DNA from 4 places in the Kitasatospora sp. NPDC057904 genome. Region 2 is predicted to be linked to each of the others. Evidence: riboswitches for the same ligand, from Rfam matches in the RefSeq annotation. Region 2 holds a riboswitch; each other region holds the start of a gene.
What was found. Region 2 has a riboswitch for cyclic di-AMP ahead of ACFVSN_RS22845 (NlpC/P60 family protein). Riboswitches for the same ligand answer to the same signal wherever they lie in the genome.
Positions count from the first base shown of each region.

Region 1: it holds a riboswitch for cyclic di-AMP, as region 2 does, so the genes downstream of both, ACFVSN_RS27505 (peptidoglycan DD-metalloendopeptidase family protein) here and ACFVSN_RS22845 (NlpC/P60 family protein) in region 2, are expected to answer to the same signal.
Region 3: it holds a riboswitch for cyclic di-AMP, as region 2 does, so the genes downstream of both, ACFVSN_RS40250 (M23 family metallopeptidase) here and ACFVSN_RS22845 (NlpC/P60 family protein) in region 2, are expected to answer to the same signal.
Region 4: it holds a riboswitch for cyclic di-AMP, as region 2 does, so the genes downstream of both, ACFVSN_RS11630 (transglycosylase family protein) here and ACFVSN_RS22845 (NlpC/P60 family protein) in region 2, are expected to answer to the same signal.

Region 1 covers NZ_JBHVOL010000011.1:307,403-314,926, reverse strand. Annotated here, with positions in the region: gene ACFVSN_RS27530 (HipA family kinase) at 4-759, shown strand; gene ACFVSN_RS27525 (DUF3037 domain-containing protein) at 756-1,142, shown strand; gene ACFVSN_RS27520 (MarR family winged helix-turn-helix transcriptional regulator) at 1,214-1,669, shown strand; gene purB (adenylosuccinate lyase) at 1,742-3,172, shown strand; gene ACFVSN_RS27510 (DHA2 family efflux MFS transporter permease subunit) at 3,180-4,712, opposite strand; cyclic di-AMP (ydaO/yuaA leader) riboswitch at 5,024-5,204, shown strand; gene ACFVSN_RS27505 (peptidoglycan DD-metalloendopeptidase family protein) at 5,207-6,136, shown strand; gene ACFVSN_RS27500 (sensor histidine kinase) at 6,342-7,524, opposite strand, start outside.
Region 2 covers NZ_JBHVOL010000009.1:2,353-9,876, reverse strand. Annotated here, with positions in the region: gene ACFVSN_RS22860 (hypothetical protein) at 1-166, shown strand, start outside; gene ACFVSN_RS22855 (NYN domain-containing protein) at 307-1,746, shown strand; gene ACFVSN_RS22850 (NlpC/P60 family protein) at 1,947-2,984, shown strand; cyclic di-AMP (ydaO/yuaA leader) riboswitch at 3,333-3,486, shown strand; gene ACFVSN_RS22845 (NlpC/P60 family protein) at 3,497-4,621, shown strand; gene ACFVSN_RS22840 (NlpC/P60 family protein) at 4,849-5,895, shown strand; gene ACFVSN_RS22835 (hypothetical protein) at 5,934-7,079, shown strand; gene ACFVSN_RS22830 (glycosyltransferase 87 family protein) at 7,085-7,524, opposite strand, start outside.
Region 3 covers NZ_JBHVOL010000030.1:56,579-64,102, reverse strand. Annotated here, with positions in the region: gene ACFVSN_RS40270 (hypothetical protein) at 1-206, opposite strand, end outside; gene ACFVSN_RS40265 (sensor domain-containing protein) at 292-1,050, opposite strand; gene ACFVSN_RS40260 (GNAT family N-acetyltransferase) at 1,151-1,789, opposite strand; gene ACFVSN_RS40255 (hypothetical protein) at 1,832-2,788, shown strand; gene ACFVSN_RS40250 (M23 family metallopeptidase) at 2,846-3,679, opposite strand; cyclic di-AMP (ydaO/yuaA leader) riboswitch at 3,692-3,850, opposite strand; gene ACFVSN_RS40245 (YiaA/YiaB family inner membrane protein) at 4,103-4,393, shown strand; gene ACFVSN_RS40240 (alpha/beta fold hydrolase) at 4,537-5,364, shown strand; gene ACFVSN_RS40235 (TetR/AcrR family transcriptional regulator) at 5,403-5,972, shown strand.
Region 4 covers NZ_JBHVOL010000003.1:656,043-663,566, forward strand. Annotated here, with positions in the region: gene ACFVSN_RS11610 (sugar ABC transporter permease) at 1-610, shown strand, start outside; gene ACFVSN_RS11615 (glycoside hydrolase family 13 protein) at 686-2,401, shown strand; gene ACFVSN_RS11620 (LacI family DNA-binding transcriptional regulator) at 2,427-3,446, shown strand; gene ACFVSN_RS11625 (hypothetical protein) at 3,621-3,821, opposite strand; gene ACFVSN_RS11630 (transglycosylase family protein) at 4,106-5,413, opposite strand; cyclic di-AMP (ydaO/yuaA leader) riboswitch at 5,400-5,559, opposite strand; gene ACFVSN_RS11635 (hypothetical protein) at 5,922-6,899, opposite strand; gene ACFVSN_RS11640 (DUF397 domain-containing protein) at 7,471-7,524, shown strand, end outside.

The DNA.
Region 1 (7,524 bases), on a different contig from region 2:
GGTGTGCTTCCTGAGGTGACGGCGGTCCGGTATGTGACGCCACTGCGAGAAGGCGGTTCGATGCCGGGCCTGGTCGAGGCCGACGACCGGCGGCTGTACGCGTTGAAGTGGGTCGGTGCCGCGCAGGGGCGCAAGGCGCTGGTCGCGGAGGTGCTGGCCGGTGAGCTGGGGCGGCGGCTGGGGCTGCCGGTGCCGGAGCTGGTGACCGTCGACCTGGATCCGGTGCTCGCGCGCAGCGAGCCGGATCCGCAGGTCCAGGACCAGATGCGGGCCAGTGGCGGGACCAACCTCGGCATGGCGTTCGTCAGCGGGGCGCTCAACTTCGACCCGCTGTGCTTCGAGGTCGACGCGGGCCTGGCCGGGCGGGTGCTCTGGTTCGACGCGCTCATCGGCAACGTCGACCGGTCGTGGCGGAATCCGAATCTGCTGGTCGCCACCGGCGGGCTGCGGCTGATCGACCACGGCGCGAGCCTGATCTTCCACCACAACTGGGCGGGCGCCGCCGCGTGGATCCGCCGTCCGTACGACGCCTCCGACCACGCGCTGCTGCGTTCCGGGCCGGACCTCGCGGCCGCGGACAAGGACCTCGCGCCGCTCGCCGAGGCGGCGGTCGAGCAGGCCGTGGCGCGGATCCCGGACGTCTGGCTGGTGGACGAGCCGGGCTTCGACTCGCCGGACGCGGTGCGTGCCGCGTACCGCGCCCAGCTGACCGCTCGACTGGCCGGTCCGCGCGACTGGCTGCCGGAGGTGCCCGCATGACCGTCGAACTCCACGACTACGAGTACGCCGTGATCCGCGCGGTGCCGCGGGTCGAGCGCGGCGAGTGCGTCAACGTCGGCGTGCTGCTGTACTGCCGGCAGAACGCGCACCTGGCCGCGCGCACCCACCTGGACCAGGCCCGGCTGCTGGCGCTGGACCCGGTCGCGGACGTGCACGGCGTCCGGAAGGCGCTGTACGGGATCGAGGCGGTGTGCGCGGGCGGTTCGCAGGCCGGGCCGGCGGCGTCGGACAGTCCCGGGCAGCGCTTCCGGTGGCTGACGGCGCCGCGCAGCGCGGTCGTCCAGCCGGGGCCGGTGCACACGGGGCTGACCGCGGACCCGGAGGCCGAGCTTCGGCGGTTGTTCGACCAGTTGGTGCTCTGAGCGGTTGATTCCGTGACGGTTGCCGTGGTCAAAGCTTGAGTTGCTGAAGCACTCGGCCGTACGCTGGTCCCATGGGTTCGACAGCGACGACGACCGTACCGACCAACGCCGAGCTGATGGAGGTGTTGGCCGCCGTCGGTGCCGCCTACTTCCAGGACTTCGCGGCGGCCGCGGCCCGGCACGGGCTCTCCTCCTCGCAGGCCAAGGCGCTCGGCGCGGTGCAGGAGCCGGTGCCGATGCGCGCGCTGGCCGGGCGGCTGGGCTGTGACGCCTCGAACGTCACCGGGATCGTCGACCGGCTGGAGTCGCTCGGGCTCGCCCACCGCGAGGCGGCGGCGGGCGACCGGCGGGTGAAGATCGTCGTGATCACCGAGCAGGGCCGGGACATCCTGACCCGCATCCGCGGCGAGATGGCGCGCACCCACCAGGCCTTCGAGGCGATGACGGACGAGCAGCGCGTCGCGCTGCACTCGATCTGCTCGCAGGTGCTGCCGGTGCTGGCAGGCCGGACGGGCGGCGCGCAGTAGCGCCAGGGCTCTACGGGCGTAGCGCGCCGTCGGCTGCAGTGGGCGTGACCTCGGCTGTTAGGCTTGCGAAGCGTGAGCGCGAAGCCCCAGATCCCCAATGTCCTGGCCTCCCGGTACGCCTCGGCGACCCTGGCCCAGCTCTGGTCCCCCGAGCACAAGGTGGTCCTCGAGCGCCACCTGTGGCTCGCCGTCCTGAAGGCCCAGCAGGACCTCGGCGTCGAGGTGCCGGCGAACGCCGTCGCCGACTACGAGCGGGTGATCGACCAGGTCGACCTCGGCTCGATCGCCGCCCGTGAGCGGATCACCCGCCACGACGTGAAGGCCCGCATCGAGGAGTTCAGCGAGCTCGCCGGGCACGAGCAGATCCACAAGGGCATGACCTCGCGGGACCTGACGGAGAACGTCGAGCAGCTGCAGGTCCGCCAGTCGCTGGAGCACGTGCGCGACCGCACGGTGGCCGTGCTGGTGCGCCTGGCGAGCCTGGCCGCGCAGCACTCCGAGCTGGTCATGGCCGGCCGCTCCCACAACGTCGCCGCGCAGGCCACCACGCTGGGCAAGCGCTTCGCGTCGATCACCGACGAGCTCCTGGTGGCCTTCCGCCGCCTGGAGGAGCTGATCGCCCGCTACCCGCTGCGCGGGATCAAGGGCCCGGTCGGCACCGCGCAGGACATGCTGGACCTGCTGGGTGGCGACACCGAGAAGCTGGCCGAGCTGGAGCGCCGGGTCGCCGGGCACCTCGGCTTCGAGAACGTGCTCACCAGCGTCGGCCAGGTCTACCCGCGCTCGCTGGACTTCGAGGTGCTCACCGCCCTCGTCCAGCTCGCCGCCGCGCCGTCCAGCCTGGCCAAGACCATCCGCCTGATGGCCGGCCACGAGCTCGTCACCGAGGGCTTCAAGGAGGGCCAGGTCGGCTCCTCCGCGATGCCGCACAAGATGAACACCCGCTCGTGCGAGCGCGTCAACGGCCTGGCCGTCATCCTGCGCGGCTACGCGTCGATGACCGGCGAGCTGGCCGGCGACCAGTGGAACGAGGGCGACGTCTCCTGCTCGGTGGTGCGCCGGGTCGCGCTGCCGGACGCGTTCTTCGCCTTCGACGGCCTGCTGGAGACCTTCCTGACCGTCCTCGACGAGTTCGGCGCCTTCCCGGCCGTCGTCGAGGCCGAGCTGGACCGCTACCTGCCGTTCCTCGCCACCACCAAGGTGCTGATGGGCGCGGTGCGCGCGGGCGTCGGCCGGGAGACCGGGCACGAGGTCATCAAGGAGCACGCCGTCGCCTCCGCGCTCGCGATGCGCGCCGGCGCCCGCGAGAACGAGCTGCTGGACCGCCTGGCCGCCGACGAGCGGATCCCGCTGGACCGCGCCGCGCTGGACGCGCTGCTGGCCGACCGGCTCTCGTTCACCGGCGCGGCCGGTGCGCAGGTCGCCGAGGTCGTCCGGCTGGTCGAGGCCGTCGCCGCGGCCTACCCGGAGGCGGCCAAGTATGCCCCCGGTGACATTCTCTGACGCAGCGTCAGGTTTTTGAGGGCCCTGCTGCCGGACCGGTGGCGGGGCCCTCGTGCGTGTGGACGTGGCCGGGGTCGAGGGGCGGGGTCGTGCCGCAGCACCACTCGGTGTCCGGCTCCGCGACCGGGTGGTCCTCGGGGGCCAGCACGTTGCCGCGGATGGTCACGAAGGCGGTGATCGCGCCGGCCGTCAGGAGCCCGGCGCAGATCAGCATCGCGGTGTGGAAGGCGTTGTCGACCGCGGCCGGCACCCGGTACGCGTCGCCGCTCAGGCCGGCCAGGGCCGGGAGGGCCGCGACCGCGAGCAGGCCGGCCGCGCGGGCGGCGGCGTTGTTGACCCCGCTCGCGATGCCCGCGTGCCGCACCTCGACGGCCGCGAGGACGGTCGCCGTCAGTGGAGCGACCAGCAGCGTCATGCCGCAGCCCATCACCGTGACGGCGGGCAGGACGTCCGCCCAGTAGGAGGAGCCGGCGCCGGCGCGCAGCATCAGCAGCACCCCGGCGGCGCACAGCAGCGGCCCGACGGTCAGCGGGATCCTCGGGCCGATCCGCTTGCCGAGCCGCGCGGCGCGCGAGGACAGCGCGAGCATCAGCACGGTGATCGGCACCAGGGCCAGGCCGGACACCAGCGGCGAGAAGCGGGCGACGATCTGCAACTGGACGACCAGGAGGAAGAAGACGCCGCTGAACGCCGCGTACACGCAGAGGGTGACGAGGTTCACGGCGGTGAACAGCCGCGAGGAGAACAGCCCGAGCGGCAGCATCGGTTCGGGGGCGCGGCGTTCGACGACGATGAAGGCCGCGCCGAGCACGAGCCCGAGCACGCCGGTGACCCAGACGACGGGGGACAGGCCCTCGCCGCCCGCCGTCAGCGCGTAGGTGAAGGTGCCGAGCGCGAGGGCGGCGAGCACCGAGCCGAGCACGTCGAAGCGGCCGGTGGCGCTCTCGTCCCGGCTCTCGGGGACGTAGCGGGTGGCGACCGCGATCACGGCGGCGGCGAGCGGCAGGTTGAGCAGGAAGATCCAGCGCCAGCCGGGGCCGTCCACGAGCCAGCCGCCGACGAACGGGCCGACGGCCGCCGACACGCCGCCGAGGCCGGACCACAGGCCGACCGCGGCCGAGCGGTCGTCCGGGTGGAAGACCGCCTGGAGCATGGCGAGCGAACCGGGCGTCAGCAGCGCCCCGCCGATGCCCTGGACGGCGCGTGCGGCGATCAGCACCTGGATGTTCGGCGCGGCGGCGCAGGCCGCGGAGGCGATGGCGAACCAGACCACGCCGAGCAGGAAGACCCGGCGCCGGCCGTAGCGGTCGCCGAGCGCGCCGCCGAGCAGGATGAGCCCGGCGAGCGTCAGCAGGTAGGCGTTCAGCGTCCACTGCAGGGACGCGAGGGTGGCGCCGAGGTCGGTGCCGATGCGGGGCAGGGCGACGTTCACCACGGTGCCGTCGAGCATCGCCATGCTGGAGCCGAGCACTGTTGCCAGGAGGACCCAGCGTCCCTGCGCGGTGCCCAGGCGCAAGGAGCCGGCGTTGGTTGTGGCCACGGCCCGATCCTCCGCCCGGCGGGGTGCACGTGACAAGGGTCACCGGTGGTGCGTCCGGGGGGTGCGGTGGGTGATCGTGTGGTCACGGAGGGGTCGGCTCGTCGGCGGAGGGTCGTTGATCCGCTGCGGGCAGTGAATGGATTGTGCACGCACCGTATTCCGGATCATTCGGAGCGTCATCGTGGCGGGTGGGGTTGTTGTGGGTTCAAGAGATCGACATTGCTTCACCCGGACGGATGAGTTTTAGTTCAGCGACCGACCGGCCAGTCCGGACGGATCCACCGGGTGGAACGCCGAGTCCTGCCGCTGCCCGGTGGCTCGCACTGAACTCTGTACGGCAGGAGCGGGGGACCCACAGGTAAGTCGCCGGACCGGAATTCGCGCTGTTTGCGCGGAAGTTCCAGGGCCGGCTCGGGGTGAAGCCGCGCATGCGGCCGGGCAACTCCAGCCCGAACCCGACAGCTCACCTCGCAGGCGTCGGAGAGGAAACTTCCATGCCTGCTCAGGCTCGTCGTATCACCCTGCCCCGCGCCGCCCGCATCGGCATCGCGACCGCCGTCACCGGTGTCTCCTTCGCCCTCCCGCTCGTCACCGCGATGAGCGCCCAGGCCCACACCGCCCCCGGCACCCCCGCCGCTCCGGTCGCCGCCGCCTCGGCCCCGGCCGCTCCGGCCGCCGCCCAGGGCGACGCCTCCTACCGGGTCGTCAGCGGTGACACCCTCTCGAAGATCGCCGACGCCAAGCACGTCGAGGGCGGTTGGCAGGCGCTGTACGCGCACAACCGTTCCGTGGTCGGCGCCAACCCGAACCTGATCTTCCCGGGTCAGTCGCTCGCGATCGCGGCCCAGGCCGCCCCGGCCGCCCCGGCCGCTCCCGCTCAGAAGCCCGCCGCCCCGGCCGCCAAGCCGCAGGTGCAGGTCCAGACCGAGGCCACCACCCCGGGTGCCCAGGTGCAGGTCCAGGCCACCGTGGCCCAGCCCGCGCAGGCTCCGGCCGCCGCTCCGGTCGCCGCCGCCTCCGGCTATGTCGCCCCGCTCGCCAACCCGGTGCTCGGCGAGGCGTACGGCGTCGCCGGCGCGATGTGGGCCTCCGGCCACCACACCGGCCAGGACTTCGTCGCCTCCACCGGCACCCCGGTGCGCGCCGTCGCCAACGGCGTCGTGGTGAAGGCCGACAACGGTGGTGCCTACGGCAACGAGGTCGAGATCCAGCTCGCCGACGGCAAGTACGCGCAGTACGCGCACCTGTCCTCGATCGGCGTGACGGTCGGCCAGTCCGTGACCGTCGGCCAGCAGCTCGGCCTGTCCGGTGCCACCGGCAACGTGACCGGCCCGCACCTGCACTTCGAGATCCGCACCGGGCCGGAGTACGGCTCGGACATCGACCCGGTCGCCTACCTCCGGGCGCACGGCGTCGCGCTCTGAGCTCCCCCCTTCGGGGATGACGGACCACCGTAGGTGCGGGGCGAAACGATCGTCCGGGATGGTCATGTCGGGTGACCGCTCGACCGGGTGATCGCCGCACCGGCGGACATGGGCGCGGGACACGCCCAGACCGGCCCGGCCCACGAGGATTCCTCGTGGGCCGGGCCGGTCGCTGTCTTCCGGCCTGCCGTTCTCGTCGCCGGCCTCAGCTCCGGTCGGCGCCGGCCGGCGGGGGCGTCTCCGGCGGCGGTGTGGCCGCGCCCGGCAGCCGGACGGTCGCGACGGTGCCGCCGTCCGGGCCGGCCGGTGCGAGCGCGACCTCGCCGCCGGCCGCGCGGACCGTGCGGGCGACGATCGCCAGCCCCAGGCCGGATCCCGGCAGTTGGCGGGCGGACGGGGAGCGCCAGAAGCGGTCGAAGACGTGCGGGAGGTCCTCGGCGGCGATGCCGGGGCCCTCGTCGCGGACGGCGAGTTCGCCGTCCGCCAGCGAGACGCCGATCCGGCCGCCGGGCGGGCTGAACTTCACCGCGTTGTCCAGCAGGTTGATCACGGCGCGCTCCAGCGCGTGCGGATCGGCGCGCACGTACCAGGGCGTCAGGTCGGCGCCGAACACCAGGCCGGGGCCGCGCAGTTCGGCCCGCTCGACGGCCCGGGCGGCGATGTCGTGCAGGGCGACGACGGGCAGCGGCTTCGCGCCGCGGGCGTCGGCGGGGCGGGACAGTTCGAGCAGGTCGCCGATGAGGGTGGAGAGTTCCGTCATCTGCGCCTTCATGTTGCCGAGGATCCGGGTGAGCGTCGCCTCGGGCAGTGGGCGACCGGACTCCTGGCTGCGGATGAGCAGGTCGACGTTGGTGCGCATGGAGGCCAGCGGGGTGCGCAGTTCGTGGCCGGCGTCGGCGATCAGCCGGGCCTGGCTGTCCAGCGAACCGGCGAGGGCGGTGCTCATCGCGTTGAAGGCCTCGCCGAAGCGGGCGATCTCGTCGTGTCCGGAGACCTCGATCGTCACGCCCGGCTCCTGGGTGCGGGCGATGTGCTGGGCCGCGCGGGTGAGGCGGTCGACCGGGCGCAGGGCGGTGCGGGCGATCCACAGGGCGCCCGCGGCGGCGAGCGCGATGACGACGGCCGCGGCGCCGGCGGTGATCAGGGCGAGCTCGGTGAGCGCGTCCTGCACCGGTTCGAGCGGCTGGGCGAGCGCCACGGCGGCGGTGGAGGCGGCGTTGTCGAACATCACCGGGCCGAAGCTGACCACGTAGACCCGCACCGGGGTGCCGTCGACGGTGTGGCCGTCGCGGAACAGCGAGGCGGCGTGCGGGCCGCTGCTCCCGCTCTGCGCGACGGGCAGGTCGTCCGGGGTGACGACCACGGCGCGGGGGTCCTTCTGCGGACAG
Region 2 (7,524 bases):
GTTCCTGCACTTCGACCTGGCCGGCGAGTCCAAGGTCGAGGAGACCGAAGTCCTGAGCGAGACGGTCGAGACGGTGCGCTGCCGCTGGTGCAACGCGGTGGACCAGGTCGAGCTGGTCGCCCGCCCGGGCGCGGACGACGCGGCGGTCGAGGCCGAGCAGGGTTGATGCCCCGCCGGTGCGGTGGACGGTGCACGGCACGGCCGTCCGCCGCACGGGACAATACAGACAGAACGCACGGAGCGTGACGACAGGGACGGCGGCCGCGGGGCCGCACCCGTTGGACCAGGATCGGAGCCGAGGACGTGGTGGACGCAGCGAGGGAGCCCGCCGGACCGCAGGGGCAGCCCGCTGCGGAGCCGGCCGCCGGGGCGGCGGGGGCCGCCGACGGTGCCGCCGCGTCCGGAACCGCCGCGGACCCGGGCGCCGGCCGTCCCGCCGAGAAGCTCGACCGGCCGCTGCCGGAGGGCGTGCGCCGGCGCGTGGTCGGCCTGGCCGCGGACGCGCTCGGCGGACTGCCGCCCGCCGAGCTGCCGCAGAGCCTGCGTCAGTACGCCAAGTTCACCCCGGCCCGGCGGGCCAAGTACGCGGCCACGGCGATCGCGGCGGCGCTGGAGTCGGAGCCGGCCTTCCGGCTGCGGATAGCGGAGCGGCTGCGGCTGGGCCAGCCGGACCTGGTGAAGGCGCTGGAGTCGGGCAGCGTCCCCGGCGCCGCCGATCCGATGGACGTCGCGGCCGCCGCCTACCTGGTGCGGTCGGCGGGCTGGAGCTGGCTGGTCGCCGAGGCCGGCGAGGAGGCCGAGCGGGCCGGCGCCGAGGGCGCGGCCGCGGAGGCGGCCCGGCTGGTGGAGAAGCTGCAGGCCGAGCTGGCCGAGGTGCGGGCCGGGGCGCGCGCGGACCTGGACCGGCAGCGGGCCGAGTCCGAGGACGTCCGGCGGGAGGCCGACTCGCTGCGCAAGAAGGTGCGTTCGCTGGAGAGCGACACCCGCCGGGCGCAGGCCGAGACCCGTCGGCTGGCCGGTGAGCTGGAGGCGCTGCGCGCGCAGGCGGCGACCGAGCGCAGTGCGGCCGAGAGCGAGGCACGGCGGCTGCGGCACCGCGTCGGCGAGCTGGAGACCGCCGCCGAGCAGGGCCGCCGTTCGGCCCGCGAGGGGCGCAGCGTGGAGGACATGCGGCTGCGGCTGCTGCTGGACACCGTGCTGCAGTCGGCGCAGGGGCTGCAGCGCGAGCTGGCGCTGCCGGTGTCGCAGATCCGCCCGGCGGACCTGGTGGAGGCGGTGGTGCCGGGTTCGGCCTCGCCGCACGACGTGGCCCGGCGCGGGCTCGCGGAGGACGATCCGGCCCTGCTGGACCAGCTGCTGGCGATCCCGCAGGTGCACCTGGTGGTGGACGGCTACAACGTGACGAAGACCGGCTATCCGACGCTGCCGCTGGAGCAGCAGCGGCTGCGGCTGCTGGGCGGGCTGGCGATGCTGGCCCAGCGCACGCAGGCGGAGGTCACGTGCGTGTTCGACGGGCAGGACCTGGACGTGCCGGTGATCATGGCGCCGCCGCGCGGGGTCCGGGTGCGCTTCAGCCGGACCGGCGAGACGGCGGACGAGCTGATCAGACGCCTGGTGCGGGCCGAGCCGCAGGGCCGTCCGGTCGTGGTGGTCTCCGCCGACCGGGAGGTCGCGGAGGGCGTGCGGAAGGCCGGCGCGCGCCCGGTCGCCTCGGTTCTGCTGCTGAACCGGCTGGCGCGGCCCTGATTCCGTGCCGATGGGGATGACGGCCGCTCAGCGTCCGGTTTGCGGTGATGTGCGGATTCGGTGAAGCGGCGTGGGGGCTCGGAGTTCACGCCTTTGGGGGAGTGGCGCAATGCCTGGATGTTCACTAGGGTCTGGCGTCAAACCTATTTTCCGGATTTCTCACCCGAACCGGTGAGTCCATGGAAGAAGGAGCAGGTCCCTTGGCCTCCCACCGCCGTCCCAAGCAGCCGAGCCGCGCGCGGGTCTCCGTGCTCACCGCTGCTGCTGCGACCGCGGTCGCGCTCTCCGCCCAGGTGGCCGCGCACGCCGCGCCGCAGCCGAACAAGACGGACGTCAAGGCGCAGATCGACGAGCTGCAGCAGGAGCAGGAGCAGGCCGCCGAGAAGTACAACGGCGCCAAGGAGCGGGCCGACCAGCTGCGCAAGCAGGCCGACCAGCTCCAGGACCAGGTGGCCCGCGGCCAGGAGCAGATGACCCAGCTTCAGACCGGCCTCGCCGGCGTGGCGGGCGAGCAGTACCGCACCGGCGGCATCGACCCGTCCGTCCAGCTGATGCTCTCCTCCGACCCGAACAACTACCTGGCCAAGGCCTCCAGCGTGCAGCAGGCCACCGCCACCGAGACCGACGCGCTCAAGGGCCTGCTGGACCAGCAGCGCCGCCTGGACCAGGAGAAGGCCGAGGCCGCCGCGGTGCTGGCCTCCCTGGACTCCACCACCAAGGACCTGAACCAGTCCAAGGCGGACGTCAACGCCAAGCTCAAGCAGGCCCAGGACCTCCTCAACTCGCTCAGCGCCTCCGAGCGCGCCGCGCTGAAGGCCCAGCAGGCCCAGGACGACCGCGCCTCGCGCGGCACCGACCGGGTCGACCTGAGCAGCCTGCCGCCGGCCAGCGGCTACGCGGCCGTGGCCGTGGCCAAGGCGATGAGCAAGCAGGGCTCGCCGTACGTGTGGGGTGCCGTCGGCTCCAGCACCTTCGACTGCTCGGGCCTGATGCTCTGGTCGTACGGCCAGGCCGGCGTCTCGCTGCCGCGCACCTCGCAGGAGCAGGGCCACTACGGCACCCGGGTGCCCTCGCTGGACCAGGCCCAGCCCGGCGACCTGGTGATCTACGGTCCCGACATGCACCACGTCGCGATGTACATCGGCAACGGCATGGTGGTGCACGCGCCGCACACCGGCGACGTCGTCAAGGTGATGAAGGCCGACGCGATGCCGATCAACACCATCCGCCGGGTCTGACCCGCCGACACGCCGCGGGCCGGCGCGACGGCCCTGTGATCCGCGCCACCTCCCGAGCGGGGGTGGCGCGTTCGCTTGAGCGCGTTTCCCTGCGTTTCGCCGCGTTCGCGTGACAAGTGATCAGCCTTGCGTGCTGCTGCGATCACCTTCTGTCATCTTCACAAAAGAACTTGGTTATTCTTCCGCCTTTTTTCTGACAAGGATTTGAACCGATCACGGTTCAGTTACTAGGGTCGTGACCCGGACCACCGCACTGTCGATCGCCCAGCCAGGGTGGCGGCGGTGGTTCCCGCCGAGTTCGTGAAGCAGCGGGACGGGTCGAAGCGACCGTCCGACAGGGGAGCCCAGTGACAGGGGGCGCTGTGGAGCGGAGCCGGGGAACCACGTTCCTCCGGGGTGAATCGGCGCCAGGTCGGCCGGTGGAACGGCCGTGAGGCGTCGTAGGGCATGCTTCCGGCCCGAACCCGTCAGCTCACCCGGTAGGCGGACGTAGGAAGAAGGAGTCCGCCTTCGTGGCGTCCCATCGTCGTCCCAAGCCCGCCGGCCGTGCCCGAGTTTCCTTCCTGACCGGAGTTGCCGCGGCAGCCGTCGCCCTCTCCGCGCAGTCCGGCGCCCACGCCGACCCCGCGCCGACCAAGGACCAGGTCAAGGAGCAGGTCGACCAGCTCAACGAGCAGGCCGAGGTGGCGACCGAGCAGTACAACGCCGCCCAGTCCAAGCAGCAGGAGCTGCAGAAGCAGGTCAGCGGCCTCCAGGACCAGGTGGCCCGCCAGCAGGAGCAGGTGACCGACCTCCAGGGCGGCCTCGCCCAGATCGCCGGCGAGCAGTACCGCAACGGGGGCATATCCCCGACCGTCCAGCTGATGTTCTCGTCCAAGCCGGACAACTTCCTCAGCCAGGCCGACGCCCTGAACCAGGCCGGCAGCACCCAGAAGGGTCAGCTGAAGGAGCTCCAGGACCAGCAGCGCAAGCTGGACCAGGACCGCACCGAGGCCCAGGGCAAGCTCGCCGAGCTGGACGCGACCACCCAGCAGCTGAAGGCGTCCAAGGAACAGATCCAGGGGAAGCTGACGGCCGCCCAGAACCTCTTCAACACCCTGTCCGAGCAGGAGCGCCAGGCCATCAAGGCGGCCGAGGACAAGGCCGCCGCCGATGCCAAGGCCAAGGCCGACGCCGCGAAGGCCCAGCAGGCCGCCGCCGACCGCGCCTCCCGCGACAGCAGCCGCACCGACCTCGGCTCGGCCCCGTCGTCCTCGCCGGTCGCCAAGCCGCCGGCGGCGGGCAGCTCGCGCGGTGCCGCCGCGCTGTCCTACGCCGCCACCAAGATCGGCAGCCCGTACGTCTGGGCCGCCACCGGCCCGAACTCCTTCGACTGCTCGGGCCTGATGGTCTGGGCCTTCGACCAGGCTGGCGTCTCGCTGCCGCGCACCTCGCAGGAGCAGGCCGGCGCCGGGACCCGGATCGGCACGGACCTCTCCCAGGCCCAGCCCGGCGACCTGCTGATCTTCTTCAACGACGCCCACCACGTCGGCATCTACGCCGGCAACGGCCAGGTGCTGCACGCGCCCAAGCCGGGTGCGAGCGTCCGCTACGAGGCGGTCACCAACATGCCGCTCTCGTCCATCGTGCGGGTCTGATTCCCCGCTCGGCTTCCCGCAGGCCCGGCCCTCCTCCCCGGAGGTCCGGGCCTGCGGCGTTTCCTTTCCTCGGACTGGTGTCCGATTAAGGGTCAAATATTCGGGTTGGGAGAGGTTTGGACTCGGTTGCCCGGACTCGCTAACGTCTGCCACCGGACTCCCGCTCCAGGACCGCCCGCTTGGGTGCGGCGGCGGGACCGGTCCGCAGGATTGGAGCAGCCGCCGCCATGCCCGTGCACCGCCGTTCCCAACTGCTCGCCCGTGCGCTGGTGCTGACCGCGGCCGCCACCACCGCCCTGGGCGTCACGACGGGCGGCAGCGCCCAGGCCGCCCCCGGCTCCCCGGACGCGCCCAGCCGCAAGGACGTCAAGGCGCAGGTCGAGCAGCTGTACAACGAGGCCGAACAGGCGTCGGAGAAGTACAACGCCGCGCAGGAGGCCCAGCAGCGGCTCCAGGGCGAGACCACCGTCCTCCAGGGCGAGATCGCCGCCGCCCAGGACCAGCTGAACCAGCTGCGCGGCGACCTCGCCACCGTGGCCGGCGCCGAGTACCGCTCCGGCGGCATGGCGCAGACCGTCCAGCTGATGCTCGCCACCGACCCGGAGGGCTACCTCGCCCGCGCCCGGACCCTCGACCAGGCGACCGAGCGGCAGAACGAGACGCTGCACGAGCTGGTGACCCGTCAGCGCGGGCTCGACCAGCGCCGCACCGAGACCGCCGCCAAGCTCGCCGAGCTGGACCAGGCCCGCCGGACGCTCGCCGACAGCAAGCAGGAGATCCAGCAGCGGCTGGCCAAGGCCCAGCGGCTGCTCAACAGCCTGGGCGCCGCCGAGCGCTCCCGGATGGCCGCGCAGGACGCCCAGGAGGCCGAGCAGCGCGCCACCCGCGGCACCGACCGGCTGGACCTCGGCACCACCCCGCCCGCCTCCGAGCGTGGGGCGGCGGCGCTCGCGGCGGCGGTGCGGATGATCGGGTCGCCGTACGTGTACGGGTCCACCGGCCCCCGCGCGTTCGACTGTTCCGGTCTGATGTACTACAGCTGGCGGCAGGCGGGAGTGAGCCTGCCGCGCACCTCGCAGGCCCAGGCCTACGCCGGCCAGCGGGTGAGCCTGTCCGAAGCGCGACCGGGAGACCTGGTGATCTTCTACCGGGACATGCACCACGTCGGCATGTACGCCGGCGGCGGGGTGATCGTGCACGCCCCGTACCCGGGGGCCAGGGTGCGGTACGAGAGCGTCAACGCGATGCCCGTCGCGGGGGTGGTCCGGCTCTGAGCCCGACCCCGTCCGGACCGGACGCGATACGGCCCTGCGTGCTGTCCCGGCGCGGCGCCCTGCTGCTCGCCGCCGGAGGGCTGACCCAGCTGTCGCTGCCGCCCGTCGCCCCCGCGGTGGCCGGCCGGGGGCTCGGCGGGGCGGACGAGCGGACCGAGGTGGCGGCGGTGCTGGACGAACGCGCGCGCGAGCTGTCGGCCACCACCGGACTGCCGCTGACCGCCGGCTACCGCAACCTCGTCGTCTCCCCGGGCACGGACCCCGGCCGGCTGACCGTCACGGCCGACCTGGACGTCCGGGTCGCCGGCTACGACGAGTACCCCGCCGTCTACCCCCGCCGCCTCACGCTGACGCGGGCCGACGGCTGGCGGGTCGAGCGCGAGGACGCCGCGAGCGGGCCGCCGGCGCTCTGGGACTTCGGGACGGGACGGTCCGCGCGCGGCGCGCAGTGCCTGGTGCTCGGCCTCGCCGCCGGACCGGACCCGGCCGGGCCGGTCGCGATCGGCGACCGCGCCGTCCCCGCGGTGAGCGCGGTCTGGGGCACCGGCTGGGCGGGCCGACTGCTGCTGGAACTGCCCGCCACCGAGCCGCAGTTCGCCCGCCTGCTGGAGGCCGATCCGGCCGGCTGGACGGGCATGGCGGCGGTCACCGTGGCCGCCCCCGGCGCGCCCTCGCACACCCCGGCCGACCGGGTGCTGATCAACCCCGAGGCGTTCGGGCGGCTCAGCGACTTCGGCCGCCAGGTGGTCGTCACCCACGAGACCACCCACGTCGCGACCCGGGCCGACACCCGGGCCTGGACGCCGCTGTGGCTCTCCGAGGGCGTCGCCGACTGGACGGCCTACCGCGACTCCGGCCGCACGCCCCGCCAGATCGCCCCCGAGCTGGCCCGGGACGTGGCCGCCGGAAGGGTGCCCACGGCCCTGCCCGCCGACCGCGACTTCGCCGCGGGCACCACCGGCATCGCCCAGGCCTACGAGCAGGCCTGGCTCGCCTGTCGGCTGATCGCCGCCCGCTTCGGCACCGCCCGCCTGGTCGCGTTCTACCGCGCGGTGGGCGCGGCGGACGGCGCGGGGGAGGACCGCGACCAGCGGATGGACCGGCTGTTCCGGGCCGAACTGGGCCTCGGGAAGGACGAGTTCACGCGGCTGTGGGTGGCCGAGGTGGCCGCTCTCAACGCCTAGGGCGGCTAACGCCCGGCCGGGGTGTTGGGCCGGTCGATCCCGTCGAGCAGGTCCTGCTCGTAGGCGATGCCCGGGCGGACCGGGTAGGAGCCGGCCGGGACGGGCTCCGGCTGCGTCAGCACGACGGTCGGCGGCAGCCGGTCCGTGCCCCGCGTGGAGCGCCAGAGGCGGACGCAGGACAGGACCGTCGCCGCCAGCAGGAGCAGGTTGCGCGCCGACAGGACGGCGATGGCCGCCGGGTCGCTCGCGAGGACCTGGGTGAACATCAGCGGGAATTCGAGCAGCGTGAGCGGCGCCGCGAGCAGGATCAGCAGTGCCACCGGCCGCTGGCTGCTGCCGCGGACCGTCAGGCAGACCGCCGCGACGCCGATCAGCCAGACCAGGTACTGCGGACTGATCACCCGGCTGGTGACGGTGAAGATCAGCAGCGCGGTCAGCGCCGCGT
Region 3 (7,524 bases), on a different contig from region 2:
CGGGCCTCGGCGGGGAGACCCGCGGCGCCGCCGGGGCAGTCGAGCACCGGTCCCGGCAGGGCGGCTAACCGGGCCCGGGTGAGGCCGAAGAGCGCGCAGTACTCGTCCAGGGGGCGGGAGGTGACCAGCGGGTCCGGGTCCACGGCCGGGTCCGCGGCGCGGCCCGGGTCTGCGGCCGGGTCCGTGGCTGGAGTGTCGTCGGCCACCCGGTCATCGCAACACGGGCCGGCCCCGGCCGCATCCGGAGCGTTCCGGGGCGCGGTCAGGGCCGGGAGGGGCTCGCTCGGCGGGTCAGCGGCCGCACAGGCCCTGGATCGCGGCCCGGTTGACGTTGGTCAGGCTGCGGACCAGCTGTGCGGTGAGGAAGACGATCACGATGCCGGCCACCGACACCGCGGCGATCTGCCCGGCGCCCTCGACGAAGTAGACGTGCTCGACGCCCTTACCGTCCGTGTAGTCGAACACCTTGTAGCCCCGCCACGAGGTGAAGGTCGGGAAGACCCAGTGGTAGAGCGGGTAGAGCGCCATCGTCCAGCCGACCAGCAGGAACACCAGCGTCATCGCGAAGCTGAACACCGCCCACGGGAACATGACCACCTGGTACAGCACGCCCTTCCACCCGGCCGCGTCCGCCAGCCGCGCGGTGATCGCGCCCCACGTGCCGGGACGGCTCTGGCGCACCGGCGCCGGTCCCGGCACGTCCAGGCCGAGCATGCCGCGGGCCCGGGAGCGCTCCAGCCGGCCGAAGCCGCGGGCCGCGACCGTCAGCCCGGCCAGGACGGGCAGTCCGAGGGCGGTCACGAAGGTGCCGACGCCGAACGAGAAGAGGATGACGGCGACGGCGAAGCCCACGAGCCCGACCGGCAGCCCGGTGAGGGCGTAGCCGACCTCGCGGTAGTAGTGCGCGGAGAACGGCGCCCGCCAGAACGGCGGCGGTTCCTCGGTGCGGCGGGCCCGGGCGGGGCGGCTGTCGTCGGTGCGCTCGCCGGTGCGGCCGTCGTGGCCGTCCAGGACGTCCCAGTCGCGGTCGTGTGTGGTGAAGCTGCTCATGTCCCGGCCCCTGCCCGTCTCGTTCCCCTGCTGACGGTTCCATTCTTGTGGGGCGGGGTGGTCCGGCGGCATCCGGAGGCCTGGCGGATCCGGGGTGGGGTTAACCCCCCGTACCCGCCGTTCCGCTCCCCCGCCACTCGTCGGCGAGGAGCGAGTACAGGTACGAGTCGGACCAGACACCGCCCTTGAGGACGTCGTGCCGGACCCGGCCCTCCCGCTGGAAGCCGAGCTTCCCGAGCACCCGGACGGAGGCCGCGTTGTCGACGTCCACGGAGGCGGCCAGCCGGTGCAGGCCGAGGTGGTCGAAGGCGAGGACGCACAGCAGCCGGGCGGTCTCGCTCCCGTAGCCGTGCCCCCACGCGTCCCGGCGCAGCACGTACCCGAGCTCGGCCGACCGGTACGGGCCGAGGGTGAGGGCGGCCTGGCCGATCGGCGCGGCGTCCGCCGGGTCGTCGGCTCCGGCGTCGGCTCGGGGTGCGGCGTCGGCTTCGGCTTGGGGTTCGGCATCGGCGCCGTGGAGGGTGACGGCCAGGCGGTAGGTCTCGCGTTCCTCCTCCATCGCCCCCTCCAGGTAGAGGGCGAGCTGGTCCGCGCAGGCCTCGCGGTCGCGCGGCTCGAACGGGAGGTACCGCGTGACCTCCGGGTCGCCGAAGAGCGCGTGCAGCGCGTCCAGTTCCTCCGGGGTGTGGTGGTACTCGCGGATGGCCAGCCGGGGGCCGGTGAGACGTACGGGGACCATGGCTGCCGACCCTACCCCCGACCAGCGGTTACCGTTCGAGCTATGAACGACGAAGACCTGCGGCTCGCCCCGCGCACCAGGGCCGCCGACCTGCTCGCCTGGGCGGCGGCGGAGGGCCGCACCCCGGTGGCCGAGGCGCCGCTGCGCACGGTGCTGGCGCTGCTGGAGCTGGGCGAGGGCAGGATGCGCGACGGCTGGCCCGAACTGACCTCGGACGCCGTGGAGCACCTGCTGTACGAGCGGCTCCACCTGTACGTCCAGCCCGCCCCCGACGAGGACCCGTTCGCGTACGGCGAGGCCGTCCGGCTGCTGGTCGACCACCAGCGGGCGGCGAAGCGGCTCAACGCCAAGCGGCAGGAGCGGCTGCACGCCGAGGCCGAGTGGCAGGGCGAGGTCGCGGCCGGGCTGCTGCGCCGGGCGGACCTGGTGACGTGGCCCCGGCTGTACGCGGTGCTGCTGCGCGCGCACGGGGTGGACGTCACGGACGGGGCCGCGGTGCGGGACTGGCTCGCCGGGTTCCTCGAACTGGCCGAGGAGGACCGGCTGGACGCGTTCGCCGCGCTGGCCGAGGCCGGGTGGCTGGACGAGCCGGACGAGCAGGGCTGGGGCCCGGGCCGGGTGCTGTCGGTCGGCATGGCCACGGACGGTGCGCGGCGGCTGCTGGAGCAGGGCCTGATGCGGCGCAGCTACCGCAACCTCGCCGAGCTGAACGCGCTGGGGCGCCCGATGCCGGACGAACTGGCCGGGGACTTCGGGCAGTTCGAGGACGCGGCGGTGCAGGCGGCGCTCGCGCTGTGCGGCGAGTGGACGGTGCCGGGGCTGCCGCGGCTGCTGGTCGAGGAGTTCCCCGAGCTCGCGCCGGAGCCGGGGCCGGCGGAGATCGAGGCGTACCTGGCGCAGCTGCCGCAGGCGTCGGAGCCGTCGGAATCGCCGGAGCCGTCGGAGCCGTCGGAATCGCTGGAGTCGCCGGAATCGTCGGAGCCGTCGGAACGGGACTGATGCGGAAGGCCCCGGCCGGCGACGGTCGGGGCCTTTCCCGTTTGCGTTGCGCGGCGGCTAGGGGTTCAGGCCGCGCTGCTGGAGCCAGGTCTCCGGGTCGACCGGGGCGCCGCCGCCCGGGCGGACCTCCAGGTGCAGGTGGGGGCCGGTGACGTTGCCGGTGGCGCCGACCTTGCCGATCTGCTGGCCGGAGGTCACCGTGCCGCTGCCCTTGATGATCGAGGAGAGGTGGCAGTACCAGATCTCGGTGCCGTCGGGCAGGGTCTCGACGATGCGGTAGCCGTACGCGCCGGACCAGCCGGCCGAGGTGATCGTGCCCTGGCCGACCGCGAACACGGCGGTGCCGGTGTCGGCGGCGAAGTCCAGGCCGGTGTGCAGGTGCGCCCAGTAGCGGGCGCTCTGGCCGTAGTGGGCGCTCAGGTTGTAGTCGCGCACCGGCAGCGTGAGGGCGGCGGCCTTGGCCTTCTCGGCGTCGTCGGCGGCCTTCTTCGCCTCGGCCTCCTTGGCGGCGGCCTTGGCCTGGGCCTCCTGCGCGGCCTGCACGCGGGCGCCCTCCTCGGCGGCGGTGCGCTGGCCGTCGGCCTGCTGCTGGATGCGGGCGGCGAGCGCGAGGCCGGGGTCTGCGGCGAGCGCGACCGGGGCCTCGTCCGGGGACTCGACGGCGGGCGCGGCGGCCGGGGTCGCGGAGGCGAAGCCGGTGGCGCCCAGGGTGGCGGCGACGGCGGTGACGCCGAGCAGCGGGGAGGCTCCGCGGGTCTGACGCGGCATCCGGTGGCGGTTGGCCTCGGCCTCCGGGGCCGGGAACTCGTCCCCGGCCGGACGGGGGTGGTCGAGGAGCTGGGTACCGGCGGCAGGGCCGGCGGGCTGTGCCGGGGTGTGCGTCGACGCCACGGAGGCGTGCTCCTTTCCTTCCTTCGCGCCTACCGGGTTAGCTGACGGGTTCGGAGCAGGAAGGTCTCCTACGGCCGGGCCGGGGCCCCGCCGATTCACCCCAAGGAACGTGGTTCCCCGGCTCCCTGACCTGCCCGGAGGCCGGCCGGCGGGATTAGGCGACGGCGCACGGTGCCGTCTGGGTACGGCGTTTCGACCGCGCTGCGTTATCAAACGTTAATCCTAGGGCGCCCTGATTCCAAGCCATCCGCCCGGGACGGCCGACAACCGGGCGGGTGCCTTGCGCCCTATGACTGATTTGCGGCTCTTACCCACCCCTGGCACTACTTAACGTGATTGGGCATCACCGAACGACGGCCCGACCAGGCCCGTCTGAGTACTCCTACTCATGTGCGGCGGCCGGACCGCCGCCATCCTGGCGCCATGAACGCACCGATGCAGTCACGCACCACGGCCGCGTACTACCTCCAGGCCGTGCTCTCCTTCGCCCTGTCGGGCACCGCCCTCGCCCTCGGGATCGCCTACCTGCCGGTCGGGGCCTGGACCCGGGCCTTCCTCGGGATCGGCCTGCTCTACACCGTCACCTCCTCCTTCACGCTCGCCAAGGTCATCCGGGACAAGCAGGAGACGAACGAGATCGTCACCCGGGTGGACCAGGCCCGGCTGGAGAAGCTGCTCAGCGAGCACGACCCGTTCAAGGTCGAAGGGACGTGAGGGGGCGGGGTGCCGGTCGGCGCGGACGGCCTCCTCACATCAGAGCGGGCCGATAGCTTGACGGCTAAGGCTATTAGCCTTAGCTTTATGGCTATCGGCAGCACCGCCGATGCCACCGCAGCAGCGGACCGAGGAGGCCCACCATGAACGGCACCACCACCCCGGACACCCAGTACCTCGACGTTCCCGGCGGCCGGATCGCCTTCGACGACACCCGGAAGGGCGACGGCACCCCCGTCGTCCTCCTCCCCGGGATGCTCGACAGCCGCCGCTCGTACCGGCGCCTCGTCCCGCTGCTCGCCGCCGCCGGCCACCGCGTCATCACCATGGACCTGCGCGGCTTCGGCGAGTCCTCGATCGCCTGGGACGACTACGCGCCGGGCGCCATCGCCGCCGACGTCCTCGCCCTGCTCGACCACCTCGGCATCGAGCGGGCCGTCCTGGCCGGCAGCTCCTACACCGGGGCGACCGTCGTCAAGGTCGCCGGGGACGCGCCCGAGCGGGTCGCCGGGATCGTCCTGATCGACGCCTTCATCGAGAACCTCCCGCAGAACGCCCTCATGCGCGGCGTCGTCCACGCCATGGGGACCGTCGTCATCCACTGGCCCGCGTTCTGGGGCTTCTACCACCGCAAGCTCGCCTACCCGGGCGCCAAGCCGGCCGACTTCGACGCGTACGTGGCCGGGCTCGTCGACTCGCTGCGCACCCCCGGCCGCAGGACCGCCACCCGCGGACACGTCCGCGGCGACTCCTCGCCCGTCGGCTGGACCGCCGCCGTGCGGTGCCCGGCGCTCGTCCTCATGGGCGCCAAGGACCCCGACTTCCCGAAGCCGGAGGTCGTCGCCGACCGGCAGGCCGCGGCGCTCGGCGCCCGGAAGGTGATGATCGACGGCTCGGGGCACTACCCGATGGCCGACAACCCGCAGGCCGTCGCCGGTGCCCTGCTGCCCTTCCTCACCGAGATCGCCTGAGCCTCCTCCCCCGGATCACGACACAGAGAGACCGAGCCATGCCCCGAGTCGGACTGACGCCCGAGCAGGTCGTCGACCACGCCCTCGCCCTCATCGACGACCAGGGACCGGACGGCCTCACCCTCGCCGCCGTCGCCACCCGGGCCGGCGTCGCCACCCCCTCCCTGTACAAGCACGTCAGCGGCGGCCTCACCGAACTGCGGCGGCTCATCGCCGTCCGCGTCACCGAGGAACTGGCCGCCCGACTCGCCGACTCCGCCCTCGGCCGCAGCGGGGACGACGCCGTCGCCGCCGTCCTCCGCGCCTACCACGCCTACGCGACGGCGTACCCGCACCGGTACAACGCCCTGCCGCAGGCCCCCCAGGCGGACGACGACCTCAACGCGGCGGCGGCCCGGCTGGTGGGGGTGATCGTCGCGGTCCTGCGGGAGTACGGCCTCGACGGCTCCGAAGCCATCCACGCCGCCCGCACCGTCCGCTCCCTCGCCCACGGCTTCGCGTCCCTCTCGATCGCCGGAGCCTTCCAACTCGCCGAAGACCTGACCACCACCCACGACCGCCTCATCACCACCCTGACGAGCGGCCTCCACACCTGGCCAAAGGCCTGAGGCGACACGAGAATGCGGCCGCGTCGACTTCTCACGCGGACGAGATCGAGGCCGGTCCCGATCGCGCCCCCGACGAGGCCGGCAACCTCTCGCCACGCGAGGGCGCGGCAGCAGGTTCAGGGCAGCACGAAAAGTCGGCGAGACCGACCTCCCAGGCGAGCAGGACGCGACCGCCCCCTCCCCCGCCACGCGAGGACCGCACGAAAAGTCGACAGGTTCGACATCCTGCGCGCCCTGGAACCCCGGGGGCACAACGCATGAGAAGTCGGCCGAGTCGACCTCTCGCGCGACCGACCTCGGGCCGGGCCTGATCGCGCCCCCGAGGCCGGCAACCTCTCGCGCCGGCAGTGCCGGGCCACTCGCCACGCGAGGGCGCGGCAGCAGGTTCAGGGCAGCACGAAGAGTCGGCAGGGTCGACTTCTTACGGGCCCTGGAACCCCGGGGCACAACACACGAGAAGTCGGCCGAGTCGACCTCTCGCGCGGACGAGATCGAGGCCACGGGGACGGGTGGCAGCGCGGGAAGTCGGCAGGGTCGACTTCTCATGCGGCGGGCGCAGACCCGTGGGGCACTGGGCAAGCCGCGCGGGAAGTCGCCCCGGCCGGCGCCTCGCGCACGGAGCCTGGCAGAGGCGGCAGCGCGCTGGAAGTCGAATGGGCCGACTTTTGGCGCGGTGCAATTGGCGGGGAGGCGGCGCACTCTGCGCATGGCGGCGATGAAACGGTTCTGCTCGTCCCCGGAGGCGCGTGAGAAGTCGGCGGGATCGACTTCTCGCGCAGCCCGGCGAGCAACAGGGCAAGAGGGCAAGAACGGGGCGCGCGACACGCTGAAGGAACGCTTCTGCAGGACACCGAGAGCGCGCTGAAGGTCGGCGGAGCCGACTTCTCGTGCGAGGCAGGCGTGATGGGAGAGAACGCTCCGGAGCGCGCGGGAAGTCGGCGGGATGAGGGCGGCGCGGAAGGTCGGCAGGATCGACTTCTCGCGCGGGGAGAGAGGTTGGCAAATGTGCGCGGGGCCGGGGACGGGCCGCGTTGATCCGGAGCACGCGGGAAGTCGGCGGGGGCGACCTCCTGCGCAGTGAGGCCAGCGAGCGCACGGAGAGCCTGGCGCGAGCCCTGCCGACCCGGCGTCGGCGGGATCGACTTCTCGCGGGGAGGGGGAGGTAGGTGAGGCCGCGCGGGGGCCGGGAACGGACTGCGGTGATCCGGAGAGCACAGGAAGTCGGCGGGATCGACTTCTCGCGCAGTGCGGCGAGCAGGAGGGCAAGAGAGAGCCGGGATCGGGCGCGCGGCACGGCGACGGAGCGCCTCTGCAGGACACCGAGGCCGCGCTGAAAGTCGGCGGAGCCGACTTCTCGCGTGAGCAGGCGTGGCGGGAGAGCGCGCTCCGGGGCGGTGCGGCGGCGGGATGAGGGCAACGCGGGAAGTCGGCGGGGGCGACTTCCCGTGCGGGGGAGGGAGATTGGCGAGGGCGCGAGAGGACCTGGGAGCGGGCTATGGCGGTCCGGAAGGCGCGGGAAGTCGGCGGGGGCGACTTCCCGTGCGGGGGAGGG
Region 4 (7,524 bases), on a different contig from region 2:
CCTGGTCTCCGGCATCACCACGGTGTTCGGCGTCATGGTCGCCGCCACCACCGGCTACGCCGTCTCCCGGATGAAGTTCCCCGGCCACAAGCCGCTCATGTGGTCGCTGCTGGTCACCCAGATGTTCCCGATCGCGGTGCTGATCGTGCCGATGTACACGATCCTGTCCGAGCTCGGCCTGCTCGACGGCTACACCGGTCTGATCCTGGTCTACTCGACCACCACCGTGCCGTACTGCGCCTGGCTGCTGAAGGGCTACTTCGACACCATCCCGGTGGAGATCGACGAGGCCGGCCGGGTCGACGGGCTCAGCCCGATCGGCACCTTCTGGCGGCTGGTCCTGCCGCTCGCCCGCCCGGGCCTGGCGGTGGCCGCGTTCTACTCCTTCCTGACCGCCTGGGCCGAGGTCGCGTTCGCCTCCACCTTCATGCTCAGCTCCGACAAGTACACGCTGGCCGTCGGCCTGCAGACCTTCGTCAGCGAGCACGACGCCCAGTGGAACTTCATGGCCGCGACCGCGGTGCTGATCGCGATCCCGTCCTCCGTCTTCTTCTACCTGGTGCAGCGACACCTGGTCACCGGCCTGACCGCCGGCGCCTCCAAGTCGTAACGCCGGCACACGCCGGCACTCGACAGCACCCGTCTCAGCGCTCCTCGCTCCTCTATTCTCCGAGGGATTCCGTCCATGACCCAGAACCTGGCCGACACCTCCCGGCCCGCCGCCGACACCGCTCACGAGGCGGCCGCCCTGGCTCCGGTGACTGGCAGCGCGTCCAGAGGCTGGTGGCGGGACGCGGTCATCTACCAGGTGTACCCGCGCAGCTTCGCCGACTCCAACGGCGACGGCATGGGCGACCTGCCGGGCATCCGCAGCCGCCTGCCCTACCTGCGCGACCTCGGCGTGGACGCCGTCTGGCTCTCGCCGTTCTACGCCTCCCCGCAGGCCGACGCCGGCTACGACGTGGCCGACTACCGCGCGGTGGACCCGATGTTCGGCACCCTGCTGGACGCCGACGCGCTGATCCGCGACGCCCACGACCTGGGCCTGCGGATCATCGTCGACCTCGTCCCCAACCACTCCTCGGACCAGCACGAGTGGTTCCAGCGCGCCCTGCGGGACGGCCCCGCGTCCCCGCTGCGCGAGCGCTACCACTTCCGTCCCGGCAAGGGCGAGACGGGCGAACTGCCGCCCAACGACTGGGAGTCCATCTTCGGCGGCCCGGCCTGGACCCGCACCGAGAACCCCGACGGCACCCCCGGCGACTGGTACCTGCACCTGTTCGCCCCGGAGCAGCCCGACTTCAACTGGGAGAACCCGGCCGTCGCCGACGAGTTCCGCTCGATCCTGCGGTTCTGGCTCGACATGGGCGTGGACGGCTTCCGCATCGACGTCGCCCACGGCCTGGTCAAGGCCCCCGGCCTGCCCGACCTCGGCGGCTCCGACCAGCTCAAGCTGCTCGGCAACGACGTCATGCCGTTCTTCGACCAGGACGGCGTGCACGAGATCTACCGCAGCTGGCGGGGGATCCTCGACGAGTACCCCGGTCAGCGGATCGGCGTCGCCGAGGCTTGGACCCCGACCGTCCAGCGCACCGCCAACTACGTCCGCCCCGACGAGCTCCACCAGGCCTTCAACTTCCAGTACCTGGGCACCGACTGGGACGCCGCCGCGCTGCGCGAGGTGATCGACGTCTCGCTCGACTCGATGCGCCCGGTCGACGCCCCCACCACGTGGGTGCTGTCCAACCACGACGTCACCCGGCACGCGACCCGCTTCGCCAACGAGCCCGGCCTCGGCACCCAGATCCGCACCCCCGGCGACCGCGCGCTCGGCCTGCGCCGGGCCCGCGCCGCCACCCTGCTGATGCTCGCGCTGCCCGGCTCCGCCTACGTCTACCAGGGCGAGGAGCTCGGCCTGCCGGACGTCACCGACCTGCCCGACGAGGTCCGCCAGGACCCGTCCTTCTTCCGCCAGGCCGGACAGGACGGCTACCGCGACGGCTGCCGCGTGCCGATCCCGTGGTCCGGCACCGAGGCGCCGTACGGCTTCGGACCGGTCGCTGGCGGGCCGTCCTGGCTGCCGCAGCCGGCCCAGTGGGCCGAACTCAGCGTCGAGGCGCAGACCGGCGACCCGACCTCCACCCTGGAGCTCTACCGCAGCGCGCTCGCCGTCCGCCGGGCGCAGCCCGACCTGGGCGCGGGCACCGGGGTCGAGTGGCTGGACGCCCCGCAGGGCACGCTCGCCTTCCGCCGCGGCTCCATCGTCTGCACGGTCAACGCGAGCGGCGAGCCGGTGCGCATACCCGCCCCGGGCACGCTGCTGCTCGCCTCGGCGGAACTGGTCGTGGACGGCGGCGAGACGGTGCTCGCACCGGACAGCACCGGCTGGTGGGCGGTCTGACGTGGTTGCAATAGGCTCTGGGACCGTGACTACGGCGCGACTTTCAGACATCGCGGCGCAGGCGGGGGTCAGCGAAGCCACCGTCTCCCGCGTACTCAACGGCAAGGCGAACGTCTCCGCCGCCACCCGGCAGACCGTGCTGGCGGCCCTCGACGTGCTCGGGTACGAGCGGCCGACCCGCCTGCGCCAGCGCAGCGCCGGGCTGATCGGGCTGATCACGCCGGAGCTCAGCAACCCGATCTTCCCCGCGCTCGCGCAGGTCATCGAGCAGGTGCTCAGCCGGCACGGCTTCACGCCGGTGCTGTGCACCCAGACGCCCGGCGGGTCCACCGAGGACGAACTGGTCGAGATGCTGGTGGACCGGGGGGTGGCGGGCATCGTCTTCGTCTCCGGTCTGCACGCCGACTCCACCGCCGACCACGACCGCTACGCCCGGCTGGCCGGGCGCGGGGTGCCGTTCGTCCTGATCAACGGCTTCAGCGAGCGGATCGACGCGCCGTTCATCTCGCCGGACGACCGGGCCGCCATGTGGATGGCCGTCCAGCACCTCGCCGAGCTGGGGCACGAGCGGATCGGGCTGGCGGTCGGCCAGAGGCGGTACGTGCCGGTGCTGCGCAAGATCGAGGGCTTCACGGCCGCGATGCGCACCGTCCTCGGGCGGACGCAGGAGGAGGCCGAGGAGCTGGTCCACCACACGCTGTTCAGCGTCGAGGGCGGGCACGCGGCGGCGGGCGCGCTGCTGGACAAGGGGTGCACGGCGATCGTGTGCGGCAGCGACATGATGGCGCTCGGGGCGATCCGGGCGGTGCGGCAGCGGGGGCTGTCGGTGCCGCAGGACGTGTCGGTGGTCGGCTTCGACGACTCGCCGCTGATCGCCTTCACCGAGCCGCCGCTGACGACGATCCGCCAGCCGGTCGAGGCGATGGCGACGGCGGCGGTGGACGCGCTGCTGGAGGAGGTGGGCGGGAACGCCGCCCAGCGCGGGGAGTTCATGTTCCAGCCGGAGTTGGTCATGCGCGGCTCCACGGGGGCCTGCGCGCGCTGAGGCCGGTGACGGCCGTGTGAAGGGCCCCGGAGGGCGGTTGCTCTCCGGGGCCCTTCGGCGTGCCGTGCCGGGCTGTGCCGGGCTTGTGCTGTGCTGTGCCGGGCTGTGCTGTGCTGTGCTGGGCTTGTGCTGCGCCGTGCTGGGCTGTGCCGCGAGTGCCGTGCCGGGCCGGGGTCAGCCCTCCTGGACGGTCGGGCGGTCGGCGGTGACGCGGTGGCCGTCGGCGGCGTCGCCGGTGCGGGTCTCGGTGCGGCGACCGCGGGCCAGGTAGTCGCGCAGGATCAGTTCGACGGCGTCCTGGGGACTCTTGGTGCCGGAGAGCATCATCGCGTCGATCGCGAGGTTCGCGTCGAGCGTGACGGTGACCTGGGCCATGGGTGACTCCTCCTCGGGTGCAGAGCAGCAGCATGCCCGCTGGGCCGGGGTTTGACCACGCGAATGCTCCGATGCGCGGAGCCGCGGGTGCGCGCCGGGGGGAGGCGGCACGGACTTCGGAGGCGGGTACGCCGAAGCCCCGGGGAGAGCGACCAGTCTCTCCCCGGGGCGGTGGGCGGGTGACAGATAACAGATGATGAAATCTGTCATCTGTTATCTGTCATCTGTTCGCTGTCATCCGCGATCCGTCACCCGTCCCCGGCGGGACGGTTCCGGAAGGATCCTCAGACGCGGCCGGCGAAGTCCGGCGCCCAGTTGGCGATGGTCTGCAGGCGGACGCCCGAGCTCGGGTTGGCGGCCTCGACGTACTGGCCGCCGCCGATGTAGATGGCGACGTGGTAGACGCCGGAGTCCTGGCCGTTGTTGGACCAGAACAGCAGGTCGCCCGGCTGCAGGCTGTCCAGCGAGACATGGGTGCTCGCGGCGGCCTGGTCGTTGGCGACGCGCGGGATGGAGATGCCCGCGGCGCGCAGCGCGGCCTGGGTGAGGCCCGAGCAGTCCCAGCCGCCGTTGCCGGTGCCGCCGTAGACGTACGCCTGGCCGACCTGCGCCTTGGCGAAGCTGACCGCGGCGGCCATCGAGCCGGTGACGGCCGGGGCCGGGGTCTGCGCCTGGGCGGAGGGCTTGGCGGCGGGCTTCGAGGACGGCTTGGCGGCCGGGGTCTGGGCCTCGGCGGCCGGCTGGGCGGTCACGGCGTTCCCGGCGGAGGACTGGCCCGGCTTCTGCGAGCGGTCGAACCAGTTGAAGTCACCGGACTGGCCGGCCGGCGCCTGGGCGGAGTCGCCGAAGGACAGGTGCTGGCCCGGGTAGATGGTGTCCGGACCGTCGGTCAGGGTGCCGCGGTTCAGCTCGTACAGGCGCTGCCAGCCGCCCTTGACGTTGTGCTTGTCGGCGATCGTGGACAGCCAGTCGCCGGCCACGACGGTGTAGTCCGAGGCACCGGCCTGGGTGGTGCCGCCCTGGGTCCAGTCCTGGCGCTTCTGCGTCCAGGTGCCCTTGGCGGAGTCGGCGGCGGCCGGGGCCTGTGCCTGGTCCTGCGCCGGGGCGGCGGGCTTCGGGGCCGGCTTGACGGCCGGGGCGGCCGGGGCGGCCTTCGCGGTGCTCGCGGCGGCGGAGGTGTCGACGGCGGCCGGGGCGCCGCCCGCGGTCAGGCCGGCCTGGACGGAGCACACGGGCCAGGCGCCGGGGCCCTGCGAGGCGAGGACCTTCTCGGCGACGGCGATCTGCTGGTCCTTGGTGGCCTGGTTGGCCTGCGGGGCGTACGAGGTGCCGCCGAAGGCGGCCCAGGTGCTGGAGGTGAACTGCAGGCCGCCGTAGAAGCCGTTGCCGGTGTTGATGCTCCAGTCGCCGCTGCTCTCGCACTGGGCGACCTTGTCCCAGGTGGCGACGGAGGCGGCGGAGGCGGTGCCGGAGGTGAGGCAGGGGATGGTGAGGCCGACGCCGGCGACGCCGAGGGCGGCGATCACGCGGCGGGTGCGGCTGGACAGGCGAGTGCCGTTGGTGGGCAGCATGAAGACGCGGTCCTCTCCCACGCCTGCGAGGTGAGCTGTCGGATTCGGGCCGGAGTTGCCCGGCCGCGCTGTGGCGCGGCTTCACCCCTAGCCCAGGACCGTTCCGTGGATCGGTCCGGGGCGACTTACCTGTGGGTCCCCCGCTCCTGCCGTGGTGCGTTTTCGCGCTTCCAGCGCACCCGACGGCAGGACTCGGCGTTGCGGATGTGCTGGGTCCGTGTGGTCACGAACGGGGAGCACGTTAAGCAGACTTAAGTACGAACTGCAAATACCTGTGATGCGCATCACGGATTATGGAAAGCCGCCAAGAATTTCCTTCTCCAAGATCGAAAATGATCGTTTTCTCGCAATAAACCTGCGGATGTGCACAACTGTCAGGCTCTCAGGAATCGCATGACGGGCGGTCACCCGATCGCAAACAATCACAGAACGGACATCTCGCGCATTCGGCTCTTAATTCCCTTACGCCGCAAGCCGAAAGGGCCCGGAGCGCGGTCGCTCCGGGCCCTTCCGTACGCGTTGTCGGCGGTTACTCGCCGGCGGCCTCCCCGGTCGCCCCGGAGGCCGTCCCGCCGGCCGCGTGGGCCGCGCGGGAGCCCTCGGAGGCGGCCTCCGCCGCCTCGGCCTCGGCCTGGGCCTGCGCGGCGGCCAGGGCCTCCGCGGACGGCGCCGGCAGCGCGGCCAGGTACAGCGAGGCGATGAGCTGGCCGACCGTCTGGTAGGCGCCGAGCGGCGCGGCGGACGGGCAGCCGGTCTCCTCGGCGGCCGTGGCGAGCAGCTCGGAGTCCGCCTCCGGGCCGATCACCAGCGGGGCCAGCGCGGGGCGCTGCGAGCCGGTCTCCTTGAGGTGCGCGACGGCGGCGGCGACCGAGCCGGGCACGTCGAGCGCGGCGGGGACGACCGGGACGGCCAGGCGGGCGGCCAGCAGCACGCCGGTGATGCCGGCGGCGGCCGCGGCGTCCTCGCCGCCGACGGTGGTCAGCACGACGCCGTCCGCGGCGGTCGCGATGGCGAACAGGCGGGCGCGGTCGGCGCGGGCCAGCCCGGCCTCGGACAGGCGGACGTGGACGGCCTCGGCCAGCAGCGGGTGCGGGCCCAGCACGTCGGTGACGTGCGCGCCGTACTCGGCGGCGAGTGCGTGGAGTTCGGGCAGGAAGTCGTGCGGGCCGGGCACCAGGGGTACCAGGATCGGTGCCGGGACGCCGGCCTCGGCGGCGGCCGCCAGCAGCTCGCCGATGCTGCGCTCGGTGCCGTCCGCGCCCTCGGTGCCGTCGCCGGGGAGGTAGCCCACCGCGGTCTGGACGCCGTTCTGCTCGCTGCGGACGATCGAGAGCAGCTCCTCGACGACCGAGTGGGACTCGGGCCCGGCGGTCGCGGGCACGGCGAGCACCAGGGCCGGGGAGCCGGACGGGATCTCGGGGCGCTCGGGGCGACGGTGGCGCCCCCGCGCACGGGAGCCTGGAGTGCGAACGGGCAGTGGCGCGCCCGGGATGGCTGCGGTGCTCATGGCGGAGATCGTAGGACATCGGCCCGTCAGGGCTGCAGTCGGCTGCCGTGCCGGTTTCGCGCGAGCGTGGTGTGCGCGGCGCGCGGAGCTCCCGCGTGCGCGGGTCGATGAGCGGTCATTAGGTCATATTCCGGACATACCTGGCCCAACCCCCGCGCGTCCGCCGGTATCTCCTGGAGACGTGTCCGGTGGGGCGTCACGTTGCACCTGTGGCGCGTGAGATGTCTCACAGTCGACGGGCGGTCTGACGGAGGGTCACGAGTGCGCGACTCCCGGCTTTCGAAGATCAACATTTAGCGGGGAGCCGCTCACGGCCGGTTATCGGAAGCGGGCCGGTTCGGTCGGCTATGTCCGTTTACGTACCGTCAGGAGAAGGGTCCGTGAAGAGTTCAGGTCGGCCGGTGAAAGGCCTCGTGCACCTGCACCGTCTCGTGCTGATGCACGTGCACAAGGGCTATCATCGCGTCAAGTGAGGCGTTGTGCCGGGCTGGTACGGGGCCGGCCCGTTCGTTCGGCGGGTGCCGGGGGCGCCGCGCTGGACCGCAACTCCGGGGCTCTTCGGGAGACTTCTATGCACGACTCGCACGAATCGCAGGAACTGGGCGGCTCGTACGGTCCCTACAAC